Linked DNA regions of Hahella sp. HNIBRBA332. The protein of the gene in region 1 interacts with the protein of each later gene in a pairwise test. Links are inferred from orthologs where the notes say so. Each region holds a gene or a part of one and is shown in the gene's direction. Other genes may lie near its edges.

Region 1 (10,405 bases):
CGCTGCTTCTGCGTAGCCGTATACGGCTTTGAAAGCCGCTTGCAGGTTCTCTTCAATCGCATTGACGCTGCCGGCGAAACGCTGCGTGTAGCTCCACCAGTCGTTATCCTGCGCCTGGTCTCCCGCCGCCATTCTTCCACACCAGAGACCGTGAACTCCTGCGGGAGTCGCGTCAGCGTCGATGCGGTTTAATAGTTGTTGCAGGGCATGGTAGGGTTGGGACATTCGTTTAATTCTCCAATCGGGCGGAAGTCGCCCGCTTCCACAGGCTTAACCATCATCGTTCGCAACGGCGAATGGCGTAACCTTATTAAATAGAATTCATTTGGCAAAAACACCCGCTCTGCTTTAATAAGGCGCATCGGGCGCAATTGAATATATATGCGACGGCTCAGGCTTTCGCCATCATGTTTTTTACGGTTCTGGCGTCAACTTTATCAGGATCGACTCACGCCAGAATAATGCTGTGTATGCTAACATGACGCCCACTTATATCGCCACGCGGGTGCGCACGTTGACCCCCTTACATCGGCGACTTATATTTAATTGGACGCCCATGCGCCTACAGTTTGGTTTTCTAACATTTTTCCACTTTGATTCGCGTCCGTCATAAGTCGAGTCATGTTAGAAAACTCTTCCTGAAGAACCCTAGCAATACCACTGGAAAAACTTATGGATGTTTCTCAGTTGCAGCAGTTAAGCGATAAAATTGACCGCCTGATACAGAAGTGCAAACAGCTCGAAGCAGATAATCAGGCGCTACGCCAGCTGCAGGAAGACTGGCAAAAGGAACGCATGCAACTATTACAGAAGAACGATCTGGCCCGCTCCAAAATCGAGGCTATGATCAGTCGTTTGAAAGCTTTGGAGCAACGTTAATGAGTCGCACCAACCATACCGCCACCGTCACCATCCTGGATAAGGAATACTTGGTCGCCTGTCCTCCGGAAGCGCAACGCCAACTGGAAGACGCCGCGCGGACGCTGGATCAGAAAATGAAAGAAATCCGAGCATCTGGAAAAGTTTACGGCACAGAGAGAATTGCAGTCATGGCCGCCTTGAACTTGACTTACGACTTGATGCAGCAAGGACAGAAAACCGAACAGGTCTCTTCTACCCTAAGTACGCTGCATGAAAAACTGGACGCAGCGCTGAGAAATAAATAACTTTACAAAACATACAATTACGTAATCAAAAAAGAAAAAAATATTGGATATTCCTGGTTTGCCCCACTGCTTTTTTCACATTTTTCGTTATAATAGGACCCAAGCTCCCTGAACTGCTCGCCAGTCAGATACGTCCTCGAGCCGATGAATTTTATTATTGGTTACCTCCTGCGAGTGATGTGTGCAAGTCCCTCTTGAAGGGAAAGCCTAATTCATTCCAGCGGTTACCTCCTTGAACCAAAGGGTTCAAGGGCCACGTCAGACAGCGGCTGTCTCGGGGAGTTTATTTTTTCTGCTATGAATAAAGCGTCTATTCGTCGCGCCATGCGCAAAAAACGCAGAGCGCTGACACCCGCCCAACAACGCAGCGCCGCTTCCGGTCTGCAAAAATCACTCAGCTCAGCCATTCATCTCAGTCGTAGCGTCCGCTGGGGTCTATATCTCGCCAACGACGGGGAAATCAATCCATTTCCAACCATTCAGCGCCTGTGGCGTAGAAAAAAAGCCTGTTATCTTCCCGTGTTACACCCGCTCTACCACAACCGGCTATGGTTCGTTCGGTATCTGCCCGGCGCCAAGCTCAAGCCCAACAAGTACGGCATTCCAGAGCCTGTGCTTCGGGGAGCAAAACGAGTTCCCCCCTGGTCATTGGATGTGGTGTGCTTCCCATTGGTTGCGTTTGATAAACAAGGGAACCGATTGGGAATGGGAGGGGGTTATTATGATCGCACTTTCGCGGATCGCCGGGTCATCATCAAAAGGCCGAAATTGATTGGGTTCGCTCATCATTTCCAGCAACTTCCAGAGTTGCCCCACGAACCCTGGGATATTCCACTGTCCGCTGTCGCCACAGATCAGCAATTGCATCGCTTCAGAAACAAAAAAGCCCTGCGTTAACAGGGCTATTTCGAATCGTCAGGAAGACAGGGACTAATTAACGTCCTCGCCAGCGACGGAAACATAAGTGGGCGACGTACGTGCTTCCTTGTGGCCAAAGGTTGTGAAGCCGCTGACGACCAACCCAAGGCAAAATACGATCACAAGCGTAAGCATGACGTCAGGCTTGCGCTTCATGCATCCCCCTAATTTTCATTGGCGTTTTTTAATTTTATAAATCAGACAAATAGGTAATTGTCTTAACTTGAAATTATAGAAAAGTATTGTAACTCCTGCCTGATTTAAATCAAAGCTTTAAAACGCAATAGTGTGACCGTTTCTGCCTTTATATTAAAACCTCTTAATTATCAGGCACCTAGAAACAGTTTGTAGGCTGGGTTATTGGTTTCCTCCCAATACCTGAAACCAACGGTATCCAGCATTTTCCGGAACTCCGCCATTTCATCATCGTTAACCTGCGCCCCCATTAAAACACGGCTATAAGCGGCGCCATGATTACGATAATGAAACATGGTGATATTCCAGCGGGCGCCAAACGCCATAAGGAACTTCATCAACGCTCCTGGACGCTCTGGAAACTCAAAACGGAAAACCTTCTCGTTGGTTAACGCTGGCGAATGCCCCCCAACCATATGGCGGATGTGCATTTTGGCGACTTCATTATCAGTGAGATCAAGCACCGAGTAGCCTTTTTCCTCAAGAATCCCAACCAGCTCCTTACGATCTTCCAGACCAGAGCTGATTTGTACGCCGACAAAGATTTGCGCTTCTGTCGCATCACAATAACGGTAGTTAAACTCGGTGATACTGCGGCGACTTAACGCTTGGATGAAACGCTTGTAGCTGCCCGGACGCTCTGGAATTTTCACCGCCAGGATCGCCTCGCGCTCCTCACCCACTTCGGTACGCTCCGTGATGTATCCCAGACGATCAAAATTCATGTTCGCGCCGCTTACGATGGCGATCAGGTTTTGGTCCTGAATCTTCTCTCTCGCCACGTATTTCTTCAAGCCGGCGATGGCCAATGCGCCAGCCGGCTCAGCGATAGAGCGAGTATCTTCAAAGACGTCTTTGATGCCCGCGCAGATTTCGTCAGTGGTGACTAGGACGACTTCATCCACATATTGACGACAAACCTCCCATGGAGCCTTACCGATTTGTTTGACGGCGACGCCGTCGGCGAAGATACCCACTTCCGGCAACGTCACCCGCTTGCCTGCCTTCAACGCTGCATGAAGACAGTTGGAATCTTCCGGCTCCACGCCAATGACTTTGACATCAGGACGAAGATATTTGATGTACGCCGCGACGCCCGCGATCAAACCGCCCCCGCCGACGGGGACGAACACCGCATGTATGGGAGACGTATGCTGCCACATAATCTCCATGCCTACTGTGCCCTGACCGGCGATAACCTCCTCATCGTCGAAAGGAGGGATATAAATGTATCCCTTTTCTTTGACCAGGGTTTGCGCGTGCGCCGCCGCTTCGTCAAAGGCGTCGCCCTTCAACACGACCTTAGCGCCTTTCGCCCGTACGGAATTCACTTTGATTTCCGGCGTAGTTTGCGGCATGACAATTGTCGCCTTGACGCCCAACTTTTGCGCCGCCAGCGCCAATCCTTGGGCATGGTTGCCCGCTGAGGCCGCAATCACGCCTTTTTCTTTGGCTGAACTGGAAAGTTGTGCGAGCTTGTTATAAGCGCCACGCAACTTAAAGGAAAAAACCGGCTGCAGGTCCTCACGCTTCAATAAAATATGGTTATTGAACCTGTGGCTCAGTAGATGGGCCGTCTCCAAAGGAGACTCTATCGCAACATCATAGACTTTGGCGTCCAGGATCTTTTTTATATATCGGTGAGGCATGATGGGAACTTACTAAATCGCTAGCGGAATTGAGCGCCAAATAATATCGGCATTACAGACCCAACGTCTACTATTGATAGGACGCGGGGTCTATAATTCCCCTATTTTTGAGGGCGGGCTTATGCACCAGGACGAATTAAAGCAGGCTGTCGCAAAAGCGGCGCTGGAATACATCAAACCCCATCTGCAAACCGATACCATTCTTGGCATCGGCACAGGCTCTACTGCCAACTATTTCATCGACGCGCTGGCGGAAGTAAGAACCCAGTTCGATGGCGCTGTCGCCAGCTCAGAGGCCTCCGCCGAGCGTTTGAAGAAGCACAATATTCCGGTATACGAACTTAACTCCGTTTCCGGCTTGGAGTTCTATATCGACGGCGCTGACGAAACCAATCCGCGCCTGGAGCTGATCAAAGGCGGCGGAGCCGCGTTGACGCGCGAGAAGATCGTCGCCGCCAACGCCAAAACCTTTATCTGCATCGCCGACGAATCCAAATGGGTCGACGTGCTCGGCGACTTCCCCCTGCCGATTGAAGTCATTCCCATGGCGCGCAGCTACGTTGCAAGGGAACTGGTAAAACTGGGCGGCGACCCGGTCTACCGGGAAGGCTGTGTGACGGACAATGGCAATATTATTCTGGATGTGTTCAACCTGCGCATTCTGGAGCCGGTGAAACTGGAGCAACAGATCAACCAAATCACCGGTGTGGTGACCAACGGCCTGTTCGCCATGCGCCCTGCCGACGTACTTCTGCTGGGATCACAGGAAGGCGTGAAGACGATCAAAGCGAACGACTGATTGAGAATCTGGCGCGATCCGCTCATTGGATCGCGTCATTCGCCTTCCCCGTTTTCTGTCGACAAAAGCATCTTTCAAAAACCTCTCTGTATTCTTCATTCCCCCATTATTCAGAATATCCCCAACATTCCCCCCCACAAAAAAACAAGCGCTTGCTTGGTTTTAAATTGATCGATAAGCTGAGCCCTAATTAACAACTCGACAAGGGACTTGCGCATGTTCAACGAGACTCATCAAATGGCGCGGCGCACGACCGCAGCATTCATCAAACAACATGTCGCGCCTTATATTCAGGAGTGGGAGGAAGCTGGCTCGTTTCCTCGAGAGATCTATCGTCTGGCGGGAGAGGCCGGCGTACTTGGCGTTGGCTTCAATGAAAAGTGGGGCGGCGCCGGCGAGAACGATATATTGATGAAAGTCGCCGTCAGCGAAGAGCTCATGCGCAGCACTTCCGGCGGATTTGTCGCCAGTCTCGGTTCTCTGGATATCGCCTTGCCGCCGATCGCTCGCTGGGGTAACCCCGCGTTGCAGGATAAAGTGATTCCACCTGTACTCCAGGGCGAAAAAATCGCCGCACTCGCCATTACAGAGCCCGGCGGAGGCTCCGACGTCGCCAACCTGCAAACTCGCGCCATTCGAGAGGGCGACGTTTACCGTATTAATGGCTCTAAAACATTCATCACCAGTGGTTACCGGGCGGACTTCTATACTGTCGCCGTGCGCACTGGCGGCGAAGGTCACGCTGGCATCAGCCTGATTCTGGTGGAACGGGAGCGAAATGGGTTTAGCGCGGGACAACCACTGAAAAAGATGGGCTGGTGGGCAAGCGATACCGCAGAGCTGTTTTTTAATGACTGCATTGTTCCGGCTGAAAATCTTATCGGACCGGAAAACAGCGGCTTCATCGCCATTATGAGCAACTTCTTGATGGAGCGACTGGCGCTTTCCATCATGGCCTATATGACCGCGCAAATCGCTTACGAACAGGCCTTGAATTACGCTCGCCAGCGCGACGCATTTGGTAGAAAAATCGCCAAGTTTCAAGTTATCAAGCATCGCCTGGTCGAAATGGCGACACAGGTAGAGATCGCTCGCAACTACACATTGAATATTGCTCAACGCATACAAAACGGCGATAACCCGATCAAAGAGGTCGCCATGGCGAAGAACTTCTGCTCACAGGTCGCCCAAGAGGTAACAGACGCCGCCGTGCAGATTCACGGCGGCATGGGCTACATGCGCGAATCAGTAGTGGAGCGATTGTACAGAGACGCTCGCATACTCAGCATTGGCGGCGGCTCCACCGAAATCATGAATGAGATTATCGCCAAGCACCTCGGTCTATAAGCTCGGGCAGACGCCTTATTGGTTTTAGCGTGGCAAAGCTCCTATAATTTGCTGCCCAGCTTTTTAATAGAATGGAAAAGAGTATGAACTTTGACAATATTTCCGCAGGTAAAGAACTGCCAGACGACATTAACGTCGTAATCGAAATTCCCGCGCAAAGCAGCCCGATCAAATACGAAATCGACAAAGACTCCGGTGCGGTAGTTGTTGACCGTTTCATGGCCACCCCCATGTTCTATCCCTGCAACTACGGTTTTATTCCTCACACGTTGTCTGACGACGGCGACCCGCTGGATGTGTTGGTTGTTGCGCCCTACCCAATTCAGCCCGGCGCAGTGATTCGTTGCCGCCCAATCGGCGTGTTGAACATGACTGACGAAGCTGGCGAAGACGCCAAGCTGCTGGCGGTGCCTCACTCCAAGCTGACTCCGCTGTACAAAAGCGTCAACGAGCCGACAGACCTGCCTGAGTTACTGATCAAGCAGATCGAGCATTTCTTTGAGAACTACAAGGATCTTGAGGAAGGCAAGTGGGTGAAAATTTCTGGTTGGGCGGACCGCGAAGCGGCTCGTCAGGCTATCCGTGACGCAGCGGCAGCCTACAAAGGCTAATTACTGCAGTTTCCGGCGACGCTTCAGCGTCGCCGGTCATTCCCTTTTCTAAAAGCAGGTCTTCGCAATGCGGAGCAACTACTTCTCCCGATCCTTGCGAATCTTTTCAACAATGGCTGTGGTTGAACAGTTATCCAGAAAGTCCAAGGCCCGCACTTCTCCACCATAACCTTCGACGATCTCCCAACCGACAACTTGCTCTTTGCTGTAGTCGCCGCCCTTCACCAGGATATCCGGCTTCAGAATCTCTAATAAGCGCTCTGGCGTGTCATCTTCATACCAGGTAACCCAATCCACCGCTTCCAGACCAGCAAGCACCGCCATCCTGCGTTCGAGGGGGTTAATCGGGCGCGCCGCTCCCTTCAAACGGCTTACAGAGGCGTCGCTGTTAATCGCAACGACCAATCGATCCCCCAGTTTTCGCGCCTGATCCAGATAGCCGACGTGGCCGGCGTGAATAATATCGAAGCATCCGTTCGTGAAAACAATTTTCTCGCCATGAGCGCGCGCGTCGTCCAACGCCACTTTTAACTGCTCCACCGTCATTGCGCCACGCCCTGCGCCTTGCTCCTGTTGCACTGCGCGACGCAATTCCGGCGCGCTGACTGACGCCGTACCCAGTTTGCCTACGACAATGCCAGCGGCGATATTGGCCAACGCCACCGCCTGCCCCATTTCACTACCTGCGGCCAATGCTGCGGCGAGTACGGAGATAACAGTATCGCCGGCGCCTGTAACATCAAAGACTTCTTTCGCCTGGGCAGGCAAATGCAGTTCAGGTCGTCCCGCTCTCAGCAAGGTCATCCCCTGCTCGCTGCGCGTCACCAGCAACGCTTCCAGCTCCAGTTCCTCTACCAGTTTCAAGCCACGCTGAACCAGTTCAGCCTCACTCGCACAGTACCCTACCACCGCTTCAAACTCAGACAAGTTAGGGGTAATCAAGGTTGCGCCGCGATATTTCTCGAAATCGCTGCCCTTTGGGTCGACCAACACGGGGATTTGTTTGCTTCGCGCCAATTGAATAAAAGCTTGCGGATCGCGTAATGCGCCCTTGCCGTAATCGGACAAAATCAAAGCCCCTGCGCCAGCCAACTGCCCTGCGACTTTCTTTTCCAGCGGTTCCTGCGGAACGCCAGCGAAACTCTCTTCGAAATCCATGCGGATTAATTGCTGATGACGACTGACCACCCGCAACTTGGTGATAGTAGGTAAAGTTTCATGCTCCTGAAAATCCGCCAATATGCCAGCGGACTCCATCCGCGCCGCCAGTGACTGCGCCGCTTCATCTTTACCCGTCACCCCCAAAATCACCGCCGCACTGCCTAGCGCAGCGATGTTCAACGCCACGTTAGCGGCGCCGCCGGGCCGGTCTTCCAACTGCTCCACTTTGACGACGGGCACCGGCGCTTCAGGAGAAATCCTTGATGTCGCGCCGTACCAGTAGCGGTCCAGCATAACGTCGCCAACCACTACGACCCGTGAATTCTGAAACATTGGAAGCTGTATCTGCATGCCCATCCTCAAAACTGAAGCCTTCATTTATCTGTTTGCGATGGAAGGATCGCGCGGCAATATTAGCACGCCTCTCCCCCAGACAGCACCTTACCGCTCCGTCAACTGGCCGGACAAACTGGAGAGCCGGGCGGGATCGGGCTAAAATGCGCTTCTTTTGTTTTAGGAACGCCGTTACGTGTCCGAAGAAAAACGCGATCTGACCTACTCAGACTTTATTCACCCCCGTTATTGGCCAACTTGGCTTGGGATCGCCTTACTATGGCTGATCGCCCATACACCTTTGGCCTTTCAACGTGGACTGGGAATTCTGATGGGCCGCGCAGCCTACTATTTACTACCCAAGCGACGCCATATCGCTGAAGTTAATATCAATCTGTGTTTTCCAGAGCTTACCTCTGATCAGAGGCAAGATTTGGTAAAGTCGGCCTTTGACAACAACGCCATCGGCTATTTTGAAGCCGCATCCGCCTGGTTTACAGGAAAAGAGCGCTTTCGCTCGATTACCAAAGCGCACGGTCTGGAAAACCTGCAAGCAGCGCAGGCCAAGGGCAAAGGCGTTATTCTATTAGGCGGTCACTTCACCACACTGGATCTTGGCGGCGCGTTATTTGATATTTATTCCAGCGCAGCCAGCATGCAACGGGACCATGACAATCCCCTGTTCAACCTGGTGATGACCCGCGCCCGTAGTAAATTTTGCCATCCTGTATTGAGCAAGGACGACTTGCGCGGCCTTATCCGCCTGCTGAAAAACGGCAAAACCATCTGGTACGCCACAGATCAGGATTACGGTCGCCGCGGTAGCGTGTTCGCGCCCTTCTTCAAGGTTCCAGCCGCCACCATTACAACGACCTCTCGCATCGCACAAAAAACCGGCTCACTAGTCGTCCCCTTCAGCCACTTTCGTAATAAAGATGGTGGCTACGATATTTACTTTGAACCGGCGTTATCCAATTACCCCACCGGCGACGATGTCGCAGACGCTAAGGCAACCAACTTGGCGATAGAAAACGCTATCCGCCGCTATCCTGCCCAATATTTATGGATGCATCGGCGGTTTAAGACCGAGCCTCAAGGGAAAAGTCACCGCAAATATTCCGGAAAATGAGCGACATATCCACATATGAAAATTGCGCATATAGAAAGCAGCATCAACTGGGGCGGCCAGGAACTCCGTATTATCGAACAAATAGAGTGGTTACGGTCACATAAACATGAGGCGGAACTAATAGCGCGGGAGGACTCTAAAATCTACCAGGAAGCCCAAAAGCGCAACATTCCCGCTCATGCTCTGGATCTGCGCGGCTCAGCCAATCCTGGCACTGTACGCAATCTCTGCAAACTAATAAAACACAAAAAATACGATATCCTAGACTGCCATAGCAGCAGAGACGCCAGTTACTCCGCTCTAGCCAAGTTATTTACAGGACAAGTAGTTGTACGCTCGCGTCACGTCATTGACCCTATAAAAAACGACTTCCTGCACCGACTAGTCTGGCGTGTGGGCAATGACTTTATCATTACCACTGCGGAACACATAAAACAGCAAGTAATCCGCCTTGGGCTATCTACACCGGAGCGCGTATATGTTGCCGAAGCCGGAGTAGATGCAGACCGCTTCAAGTCTGATCTGCGCATGACACAAAAAGCGCTGAAGCAAGAGCTGGGAATTCCTGAAGAGCACTTGGTCATCGCCAACGTAGGAATGATTAGGCGGGATAAAGGCCAGCTGTATTTCGTAAAAGCCTGTACTGAAGTCGCTCAGCGCATACCAAACGTCACATTTATCCAAGTTGGAGAAGCAACTGATTCCACCCGTGGCTACAAAGAAGAAGTGATGATGGAGATTCAACGCTCTCCATTTAAAGATAGGTTCAAGTTTCTTGGCTATCACGCAGACGTCGAGAACTACCTGGCCATCAGCGATATCGTCGTCGTGTCTTCGGTGGAAACAGAGGCCAGAACACGTTTGGTCTCTCAGGCTTATTTGTGTGGAGCCAATGTGGTTGCGTCCAATATTGGCGGGCTTCCAGAAATGGTTGAACATGAACAAACCGGGCTGATCGCCCCAGCCGCTAATCCCAAAGGCATTGCAGAGCAAGTCCTCAGGTTGGTGGAGAATAAAGACTTAGCTGATCGACTACGCGCCAACGCCGCCCAGTACGCCCTCGACAAGCTGACAATGGAAGGTATGATGAGCGGGAT
Region 2 (10,393 bases), 1.3 Mb from region 1 along the record:
TCTGATAGCGGTCATGTCCTTGCTGTCGGCGACGCTGACATTGCCTGGTATCGCCGGTATCGTATTGACGGTGGGGATGGCGGTTGACGCCAATGTATTGATTTACGAGCGGATTCGTGAAGAGTTGCGTAACGGTCTGCCGCCTCAGTCGGCGATTCATGCAGGTTATGATCGCGCATTCGTGTCTATCTTTGACGCCAACGTAACCACATTGATTGCGGCGTTAATCCTGTTCGCGATCGGCACGGGCCCGGTCAAAGGTTTCGCTGTTACGCTGTCTATCGGGATTTTGACCTCCATGTTTACTGCGATAACCGTGACTCGCGCAGTCGTTAATTTGATATACGGCGGCCGCAATGTTGGTGGTTTGTCCATTGGCGGCGTCAAGCAAGGTTAAGGAGGCATAACTATGTCTGATGAGAAAGTTTATAACTTTATGGGCATAGCGAAGCCTGCGCTGGCTTTGTCTGTGATAATGATCATTGTATCTATCGTGTCCATCGCGACGCGCGGCTTGTCGTTCGGGTTGGATTTCACTGGCGGTACGCTGGTGGAGGTGGAGTACTCCAAAGCGCCCCAAATCAATGACGTACGGCATCAGCTTGAGGCTCACAAGTACGAAAACTTCGTCGTGCAGAAGTTTGGCTCAGACACCAGTATTCTGGTTCGTCTGCAGCAGGAGCACAGTGAGTCCATTGGAACTGAGGTGGTGAGTGCGTTGTCCGCAGATGGGGCGCAGGTGAGTCTGAGTCGTTCCGAATTCGTTGGGTCTCAGGTCGGCGAAGAGTTGCGTGAACAAGGTGGTTTGGGTCTGCTGCTGGCGCTCGGCGTCATTATGCTCTATATCGCTTTCCGCTTTCAGTTTAAGTTCTCTATTGGCGCCGTGTTGGCTTTGGTGCATGACGTCATTATCACCGTAGGGATGTTCTCGTTGTTTCAGTGGGACTTCGATTTGAACGTGTTGGCGGCGGTGTTGGCGGTAATTGGTTACTCGTTGAACGATACCATCGTCGTGAGTGACCGCGTGCGTGAAAATTTCCGTCGCCTGCGTGAGGAGACTCCAATAGGTATTATTAATATCTCTTTGACGCAAACCCTGTCCCGTACGATTGTCACCGGCTTGACCACATTGTTGGTTCTGGTGGCGTTGTTCTTGTTCGGTGGGCCTGCGCTTAAAGGGTTTTCGACGGCATTGATCATAGGTATTGTTATTGGTACCTACTCGTCAGTATATGTTGCAAGTAACCTGCTGCTGATTATGAATATCAGCAAAGAAGATCTGATGATCCCTGTAAAAGAAGGCGTTGAGCTGGATGATCGCCCCTGAGGCGTTTTTCTACTTGGCGTAGGCTGTCAACTCTATTCGGGACGGGTCACAGCCAAATAAAAAGCCGGTCAAGTGACCGGCTTTTTTGTGCTGGCTCTTTGGTATGTCGAAGAGCGCTTTAGATAGGATTACTTCAGTAGTTCAGCCAGTTTGTGGGCCTTTTGAGAGACAGGCTTGAGCATCTTGGGGCTGCAGCAGATAAGAGAGCGGCTTCTATCGTTCAGCGGATTGCCGCGAACGTCGCTGTGCAGAGCGCCCGCTTCCTTGACTATAAGCAGTCCCGCCACCGTTTCAAGTGGGTTGATGTTGTTCAATATAACGACGTCGACTTTTCCTGCGGCCAGATAAGCCAAGTCCTGTGGAATGCAGTGGGCGCTTCTTACGCCGAAGCAGCTTTTGTCTAATTCTGCGTAAGCTTCCAGTAATGCTGCAGGTTCTTCTCTTTTTCCAATGCCTTCCAGAATATTGGTGGATAGCATGGAAAGCTCCAGGTCTTTTGTACCTGAGACTCGGATGCGTTTGCCGTTCAATGAGGCTCCGCCGCCCCGGCTTGCTGTGTATTCATCGCCGGTTACGGGGAAAATAATGATAGCGTGTTCGGTCTGATCATTCTTTTTGCAGACCAGTGAAAAACACCAATCGGATAGGCCGCGTACGAGGCTGGCGGTGTTGTGTACAGGCATGATGTGCCAGCTGACGCCTTTCGGGTTGCCTTTCAGGTCGCCTTTTTTGTTGATTTGGTGTGTGGGGTAGGCCCGTTGCAGGGCGCGGGACAGATTGTCGTAGAAAGCGGCGTCAACACGGGCAATGACTCTCTTTAGCTTTTCCGGATCGGTAAAAGACAACTCTTCACGCTCAAGAATCATGTTGATCTGCTCATTGGACGAGCGAATTGCGCGCAAGGCAATATTAATCATTGGCTGCATGGTTTGATCACTACTTTGTAAAGAACGGTTTTAAAAAGGGCGCTAATAATAGCAACTCCGTCGTGTAAACACACCCAGAAATCTACTTACGGATTAAATTATAGGAAAGGTCGCAGGGCGCGCCAGAAAGCGGAGTTATAGCGACGTTTTGGTCTTAGTGGGGGGAGGCATTTGCATACAATTCTGCTACCATTGCGCACTTTTAAAAAGGTGTGAAAATGCTGGAAAACATCCGTATTGTGCTGGTCAACACCTCTCATCCCGGTAATATCGGCGCTACTGCGCGCGTGATGAAAAACATGCGGCTGTCTCGATTAGTGCTGGTGGAGCCAGACCGATTTCCAGATGATGATGCAGTAAGTCGTGCATCCGGAGCTTTAGATGTATTGGATGGCGCTCAAGTGGTTGCGAGTTTGGATGAGGCTATTGCTGGCTGTGTATTAGTGGTGGGAACCAGCGCAAGAGGTCGGAGTATTCCCTGGCCGGTGAGAAATCCTCGGGATCTGGCGGATGATGTACACGATCATGTCGCGGCGACCGAGGGCGATGTGGCGATTGTATTTGGGCGCGAAGAGCGAGGTCTCACCAATGAAGAGTTGCAGCGCTGTCACTTGCATGTACATATCCCTTCAAATCCAGACTATTCGTCCTTGAATGTTGCGATGGCGGCGCAAGTGATTTGTTACGAGCTGCACATGAGGTGGCTGCTTGAAAACGAAGAGAATCAGTCATATATCCAGAGATTGGACGGCCCAGGTGATGCCGGGTGGGATGTTGAGGCCGCGACGGCGGACGAAGTCGAGCGTTATCTGGCTCATTTGGAGCAGACACTGATCGATATCGACTTTCATGATCCGGAAAATCCCAGGCAATTGATGTCGCGACTACGTCGGCTGTATCAACGTGCGCGTTTGGATAAGATGGAAATCAACATTCTGCGAGGCATCCTAAGGTCTACGCAGAAAATAGCGGGAACTTGGCAAAAGAATTAATCGGGGCGAATCATGTTAGCACAGTTAAAAGAGGACATAAGAAGTGTCTTTCACCGGGACCCGGCGGCCAGAAACGCCTTTGAGGTGCTGACTTGCTACCCCGGTCTGCATGCGTTGCTGGCGCACCGCATTAGTCACTGGTTGTGGAGAAAGGGGTTGAAGTGGTTGGCGCGCTTTCTCTCCACATTCAGTCGGTGGATGACTGGGATCGAAATACATCCGGGTGCGAAAATCGGTCGCCGCTTCTTTATTGATCATGGTATGGGAGTAGTGATTGGGGAGACGGCCGAGATTGGCGACGACGTTACCTTGTACCAGGGGGTAACCCTTGGAGGAACCAGTTGGAATGCAGGCAAACGTCATCCAACGTTGGGAAATGGCGTGGTCGTCGGCGCTGGCGCCAAGATCTTGGGGCCGTTCACAGTAGGGGATAACTCGAAAGTGGGCTCTAATGCCGTGGTAACTAAGGAAGTGCCGCCTAACGCGACAGTGGTCGGCATTCCGGGGCGAGTGATTGTCAAGAAAACAGAGCCGGAAGCGGATCGCCGCAAAGCCATGGAAGAGAAAATGGGCTTTGACGCCTATGGGTTGAGCGAAGAGATGCCTGATCCGGTGGCGCGCTCCATTCGTGCGATGTTGGATCATATGCAGGCGGTAGATGATCGTCTGGAGTCCATGTGCAAGTGCCTGCACAAGTTGGATGTGGAATATCGCAATGGCGAACTGCCTCCTCTGAAGAGCGAGGACTTTGAGTGTGTCCGCGAAGATAAGTAGCTTGACGACATAATCCGTAATACTTGATCAGTTTGCAGGGTCATTTCATAATGCCCTAAATTAATTAGGGGTTTGATCATGCGCTTGACCACCAAAGGCCGCTATGCGGTGACCGCCATGCTGGATTTGGCGCTGCACGGTGATAGCGGTCCTGTTAGTCTGGCGGATATCTCGGCGCGTCAGGGCATCTCGCTTTCATATCTTGAGCAATTGTTCGCCAAATTAAGGCGTAATCGTCTGGTGTCCAGTGTCAGAGGGCCCGGCGGTGGTTATAAGTTGGCGCGTCCACTCGGTGAGACGGCGGTAGCTGACATTATTGAAGCGGTTAACGAATCTATTGATGCGACGAGATGTGGGCGAAAAGGGGACTGTCAGGGCGGTGAAATCTGTCTAACCCACCACTTGTGGCAGGATCTCAGTGAGCGTATTCACGATTACCTCAGTAGTATCAGCCTGGAGGAGTTGGTCTCCAGTCGGGCTGTGCAAGAAATTGCTGAGAGGCAGGCTGAAAGAAAACGAGCGGGCGAAACAGGTATTTCTTTGGTCGATATCGGCTAACCTGGTTTCTCTCGCGTCATTGGTGATGCAGGCGCGGGGAGCGCTGAAGTACTTGGATATGGATAATTGAAATAATGAAGAAACCTATATATCTCGACTATGCCGCCACTACGCCGGTGGACCCCAGAGTCGCTGAGGCGATGAGCAATTGCTTGACGTTGGATGGCGTCTTCGCCAACCCGGCGTCCCGTTCGCATATTTACGGCTGGCGTGCAGAAGAGATGGTGGAAAAAGGGCGTCGCCAAGTGGCGGACCTGATTGGCGCCGATCCTCGGGAGATTGTTTGGACTTCTGGTGCGACAGAAGCGGATAACCTCGCTATTAAAGGCGTGGCGAGTCGTTACGCTGAAAAAGGCCGCCATATCATTACCAGCGCCATAGAGCACAAGGCTGTGCTGGATCCCTGCGCCTATCTGGAAAAGCAGGGTTACGACGTGACTTATCTGAAACCGGGCAAAGATGGCGTCGTCAGTCCGCAGTCAGTTAAGGATGCATTGCGTGACGACACTATTCTCGTTTCCCTGATGCACGCCAATAACGAACTGGGTAGTGTTAACGATATTCAGGCAATTGGTGAGCTGTTGCGTGGGCATCAAGCTTTTTTTCATGTGGATGCGGCGCAGTCCGTGGGCAAGTTGGTTGTCGATATGAAAACCATGCCTGTCGACCTGTTGTCTTGCTGTGCGCATAAAATATACGGGCCTAAAGGTATAGGAGCGCTCTACGTTCGAAGAAATCCATTTGTCGGCGTGGATGCTCAGATCCATGGTGGCGGCCATGAGCGGGGCATGCGTTCCGGTACGCTGCCAACTCACCAAATTGTTGGCATGGGCGTCGCTTTTGAGTTGGCTGGGCAAAGCCTGATGGGAGAGGCTGAGCGACTGGCGGGGTTGCGTGACAGATTGTGGCGAGCGCTCTCTGTATTGCCGGAAATCCACCTGAACGGCTCGGATTCCCAAAGGCTGCCGGGCACATTGAATATCAGTTTCGGATATGTCGATGGCGAGTCGCTGTTGATGGCGATGCGAGATCTTGCGGTTTCAACAGGTTCTGCTTGCACGTCCGCTTCGCTTGAGCCCTCTTATGTGTTGAGGGGAGTTGGCGTGCCGGATGAGTTGGCGCTCAGTTCCCTACGTATCTCTATGGGGCGTTTTACTCAAGAAGAAGATGTTGATGTCGCCGCGGATGTCATTATTACTGCAGTGAATAAATTGCGTGAATTATCTCCTGCGTGGAAGGCCAAGCTGGGCGGTTAACGCCACAGACCTTAATCGAGAGCGCTTTCTTGGCTCTTGTTAACAAAATTTAAATATGCGCCTGATGCAATTTCAGACTGAAAGTATCTGGCGTCCGTTATCGCGAATGCCGCTCATTTGACACTTGTGTCACTGAAGCCTTTTTCGTGCTAGGAGCGGAGTGTAACTTTCCCCGGAACATGCGTATAATCGCCTGTTCAGAATATAAACCTAAAGTTGTTATAACCCTGATTTTGGAGAGCATATCGATGGCCGTAGAACGTACGCTATCAATCATCAAGCCTGACGCAGTGGCTAAAAATGTAATCGGCGAAATCTATTCGCGTTTTGAGAAGGCCGGTCTGCGTATTGTGGCTGCAAAAATGCTGCACCTGTCGCAAGAGCAGGCTGAAGGCTTTTATGCTGAACACAAAGAGCGCGGATTCTTCCCTGATCTGGTTGCTTTCATGACTTCTGGTCCTGTTGTTGTTCAAGCGCTGGAAGGTGAAAACGCCATCGCTCTGAACCGTCAACTTATGGGCGCAACCAACCCCAAAGAAGCTGAGCCAGGCACTATTCGCGCGGATTTCGCTTCCTCTATTGACGCAAACGCGGTGCATGGCTCTGACTCTGCAGCGTCTGCTGAGCGCGAAGTAGCTTATTTCTTCAGCGAGAACGAAATCTGCCCACGCAGCTGATATAAAATTATCAGTCGAGGCAACTAATCGAGTGCAGCATTATCGCTGCACTCTTTTTAAGAGGTAAAGCATGTCAGGCGCCAACGCTAAAATTAACTTATTGGGAATGAATCGTTCCGATCTCGAATCTTTTTTCGAGTCGTTGGGAGAGAAAAAATTCCGCGCCACTCAATTGATGAAGTGGATGTATCATCTTGGCGTATCTGACTTTGACCTCATGACGAATATGAGTAAGGCATTACGGGAAAAACTGAAAGATGTAGCTGAAGTTTCCGTGCCTGAAGTTATATATGAAGATATTTCTGCCGACGGCACCCGTAAGTGGGTTATGCGATTGGCTGGCGGCAACAGTATTGAAACTGTCTATATCCCGGATAATGGCCGGGGTACATTGTGCGTTTCCTCCCAGATTGGATGCTCGCTGGATTGCAGTTTCTGTTCAACTGGAAAGCAGGGGTTCAATCGTAACCTGAGTTCCGCTGAAATAATCGGTCAGTTGTGGGTTGCGGCGAGATCTTTTGGCGATTATGACTTGTCCAAAGAGCGTTACGTCACGAACGTTGTCTTTATGGGAATGGGCGAGCCCTTATTGAATTTCGACAACGTCGTGCGCGCCTGCGACGTCATGATGGACGATTTTGGCTTTGGTATTTCCAAGCGCCGCTTGACTGTCAGCACCTCCGGACTTGTCCCGGCCCTCGATAAGCTGGGTGATGTTACCGACGTCTCCCTCGCAATCTCCCTGCATGCGCCAAATAACCCGTTGCGAGATGTTCTGGTTCCGGTCAATAAAAAGTACCCAATAGAAGAGTTGTTGGCGGCTTGCCATCGTTATCTGGGCAAACTTTCTGATAAACGTCGCATTACGGTTGAATACACCTTGATTGCAGGCGTAAACGACAGCGAAACACACGCACGTGAGTTGCGAGACTTATTACGCGACTTACCATGTAAAATTAACCTGATCCCATTCAACCCGTTCCCTAATAGCGGTTATGAGCGTCCCTCCCGAAACGCGACATTAAGGTTCCAAAAGGTGTTGAGCGATGCAGGCTATGTGGCGACCATTCGAACTACGCGCGGCGATGATATTGATGCGGCATGCGGCCAGTTGGTAGGGCGGGTTGAGGACAGAACGCGAAGAAGTCAGAAATATATCCCTCTGCAAAATATTAATGTTTCCCCTGACGGCAGAGCTTCCGTCTAATTAGATTGATGGAGGCATAGCTTCAGGTCCCTACGATGCAAGGCTGTTTATTACATTGAAAATAACGCAGGAATTGATAGCTAAGTTGAGAAAAATGGAAAACGTCAAGCGTACTATTAAAACTGCAGTATTGGCGATGGTATTGGGCGGCGTGCTTGCAGGGTGCGTTACGACTGTTACAGGGCCGTACACCAATAAAGCGTCTGAAGAAAAAGCGTCTCAGCAATATGTTCAACTGGGGTTGGCGTATTATCAGCAGGGTGACTTGGATAGCGCCTTGCAGAAACTGAAGCGAGCGCTAGAAATCAAGTCTGATAATGCTGAGGCGCTTGCGGCTCTTGGTTTGGTGTATCAGCGACAGAAAGAGTCACTGCTGGCTGAGAAACAATTTAAATCCGCGCTTCGCTCTGACTCTAACTTTACTCGGGGACGTACTTACTACGCGGCTTATCTTTATGAGGAAGGTCGTTACAAGGAAGCAGTTGAACAGCTAGAACGAGCTTCTGAAGACGTAAGTTATGAAAGCAGGGCCCAGGTGTTTAGTAACATTGGTCTTATTCGTTTGCGAATGGGAGAAATAGAGCCCGCGATTAGAGCCTATGAGAAGTCGCTGACGTTGAGGCATGGACAACCTGATGTGGTATACGCCTTGGCTTCCTTATATTTTGATAAGGGCGGATTGTCGCAGGCAGATAAACTATATAGTTCATTCTGGGAGGCAGTGCGCAGAGGCGGGGCTTCGCACTCCCCCGCAAGCTTGGCGTTGGGAATAAAAATCGCCAGGGAGAAGAAGGATTTGAATGAGGAAGCATCTTTGATGTTGTTGTTAAAGAACATGTTTCCCAACTCCGCTGAATATAAAACGATGAAAGGAAGTAGTTGATATGTCGTCCGAGGCCGCATCCAATCCCGCCGCTAATGACCGACCGGGCAGCCGATTGCGTCAGGCCAGGGAGAGTTTGGGCTGGAGCATACCGGAAACCGCCGAACGGCTGCATGTTATTCCACGTTATGTGAAAGCCATCGAGGATGGCGAACACAGTCAGCTCCCTGGACTGGTATTCTTGAAAGGGTACGTCAGAGCATACGCCCGCTTGGTTAACCTGTCCGAGGACCGGGTGATCGAAGATCTGGAGCAAGAGTTATCTCTGGAAGATGGTGGCTTTACTGAAGAAAGAGCAGCTCCTGCCCCCTCTTATGAGGAGAAGCCTAAGCATGGCGGCGGATTGTGGCTGATACTATTGGCTTTGGCGGTAGCGGCGGGACTCATTTACTTCTTCCTATCGGGGCGCGAACTGGTTTCCACAGAGAAAGTTGGATCAACCCCGCAGGAATCGGAAGCTTCAAGCGAGATTACGGTTGCTCCTGAGCGTAGTAGTGACGTAATTGAGCCGCTTGTTCCGGCTGTTGAGCAAGACACCTCCGTCCCGGAGGTTGAGTCAATGCCGCTGGACGGTTCAGGTCGTGAAGAAGATGATCAGGAGCCATCCCCCGAAGATTTTCTTCAACCCGAAGACAGTAACACTGCTGAGCCTTCGGTCAGTGAGCCGCCCTCTACTGCGACAGGGGCCCCTGCTTCGGTAGACCCTGCGCCTTCGACAGCTTTGGAATCTTCAGCGCCTCAAGCGGTGGTGGGTAAAGTGACAGTCAGGGCGACATTTGTGGGAGACTGCTGGTTTGACTTGAGAGATAAGAGCAACAATCGCGTTGTGGGTTTATACCGCCAGGGCGATGTGGTTGATTTTCAAGGGGAGTACCCTTTGCGTTTTATTATAGGCGCGGTGGATGCTGTGAAACTGGAGGTTAATGGCAAGCCTCTGGATTTCGGGCAATACCGAGTACGCAATAACCGTGTTGAAATGACCTTGGAACGTTGAGGTTCTGTTTTTATGCATTTTGAGTCACCGATAAAAAGGCGACGTTCGCGCCAGATTATGGTCGGCGCTGTGCCGGTTGGTGGAGATGCGCCTATCGCAGTGCAATCTATGACGAACACTGAGACCTGCGATGTTGATGCGACGGTAGCGCAGATCGAAAAACTGCAGCAGGCGGGGGCGGATATTGTCCGGGTGTCGGTTCCGACCATGGATGCGGCGGAAGCTTTTGCGGCCATCAAACAAAGAGTCACTTTACCTTTAGTCGCGGATATTCACTTCGACTACAAAATCGCGTTGCGGGTTGCGGAGGTTGGCGTCGACTGTCTTCGTATCAACCCGGGCAATATTGGCCGGGAAGACCGCGTGCAAGCGGTTATCAGCGCAGCCAAAGATAAAGGCATACCCATTCGTATAGGGGTTAACGCGGGGTCGTTAGAGAAAGAGTTACAAAAGAAATATGGCGAACCTACGCCGGAAGCCTTGGTGGAGTCCGCAATGCGCCATATCGACATTCTTGATCGTCATGACTTTCAGAACTTTAAGGTGAGTTTGAAGGCGTCTGATGTTTTCATGACGGTAGCGGCTTATCGCCAGATTGCAGGACAGATTGAGCAACCACTTCACCTTGGCATTACTGAGGCGGGCGGATTCCGTTCTGGCGCCGTCAAATCCGCCATTGGGTTGGGAATGCTTCTGATGGATGGTATTGGCGATACGATTCGTGTGTCCTTGGCGGCGGATCCTGTTGAAGAAATTCGGGTTGGCTACGATATCCTCAAGAGCCTTAAGCTGCGCACCA

What was found.
Region 2: the proteins of O5O45_RS20975 (region 1) and ndk interact in binary tests that used the Escherichia coli proteins (3 or more experiments, as listed by UniProt). The link is inferred for Hahella sp. HNIBRBA332 from one-to-one orthologs.

What each region holds. Positions count from the first base shown.
Region 1 is NZ_CP132203.1:4,744,168-4,754,572, forward strand. Bases 291-3,263 are described here. They hold O5O45_RS20975 (5-formyltetrahydrofolate cyclo-ligase), read left to right. Parts: upstream 291-1,463; coding sequence 1,464-2,063; downstream 2,064-3,263. Other genes in these bases: O5O45_RS20960 (TIGR02449 family protein), read left to right, coding at 673-879; O5O45_RS20965 (cell division protein ZapA), read left to right, coding at 879-1,166; O5O45_RS20980 (hypothetical protein), read right to left, coding at 2,097-2,240; ilvA (threonine ammonia-lyase, biosynthetic), read right to left, coding at 2,411-3,263. Also shown: O5O45_RS20955 (UPF0149 family protein), read right to left, coding at 1-225; more of ilvA, read right to left, coding at 3,264-3,928; ribose-5-phosphate isomerase RpiA, read left to right, coding at 4,050-4,727; O5O45_RS20995 (acyl-CoA dehydrogenase family protein), read left to right, coding at 4,944-6,074; ppa (inorganic diphosphatase), read left to right, coding at 6,158-6,685; bifunctional D-glycero-beta-D-manno-heptose-7-phosphate kinase/D-glycero-beta-D-manno-heptose 1-phosphate adenylyltransferase HldE, read right to left, coding at 6,764-8,197; lpxL (LpxL/LpxP family Kdo(2)-lipid IV(A) lauroyl/palmitoleoyl acyltransferase), read left to right, coding at 8,376-9,308; O5O45_RS21015 (glycosyltransferase family 4 protein), read left to right, coding at 9,324-10,405. UniProt on the Escherichia coli protein: Involved in the removal of 5-formyltetrahydrofolate.
Region 2 is NZ_CP132203.1:3,460,655-3,471,047, reverse strand. The notes cover bases 4,835-7,795. They hold ndk (nucleoside-diphosphate kinase), read left to right. Parts: upstream 4,835-6,081; coding sequence 6,082-6,510; downstream 6,511-7,795. Other genes in these bases: pilW (type IV pilus biogenesis/stability protein PilW), read left to right, coding at 7,773-7,795; rlmN (dual-specificity RNA methyltransferase RlmN), read left to right, coding at 6,581-7,717; O5O45_RS15350 (IscS subfamily cysteine desulfurase), read left to right, coding at 4,835-5,833. Also shown: protein translocase subunit SecD, read left to right, coding at 1-397; protein translocase subunit SecF, read left to right, coding at 410-1,327; O5O45_RS15370 (inositol monophosphatase family protein), read right to left, coding at 1,456-2,253; tRNA (cytosine(32)/uridine(32)-2'-O)-methyltransferase TrmJ, read left to right, coding at 2,472-3,245; cysE (serine O-acetyltransferase), read left to right, coding at 3,258-4,019; Fe-S cluster assembly transcriptional regulator IscR, read left to right, coding at 4,098-4,577; more of O5O45_RS15350, read left to right, coding at 4,652-4,834; more of pilW, read left to right, coding at 7,796-8,600; O5O45_RS15330 (RodZ domain-containing protein), read left to right, coding at 8,602-9,594; ispG (flavodoxin-dependent (E)-4-hydroxy-3-methylbut-2-enyl-diphosphate synthase), read left to right, coding at 9,607-10,393. UniProt on the Escherichia coli protein: Major role in the synthesis of nucleoside triphosphates other than ATP. The ATP gamma phosphate is transferred to the NDP beta phosphate via a ping-pong mechanism, using a phosphorylated active-site intermediate.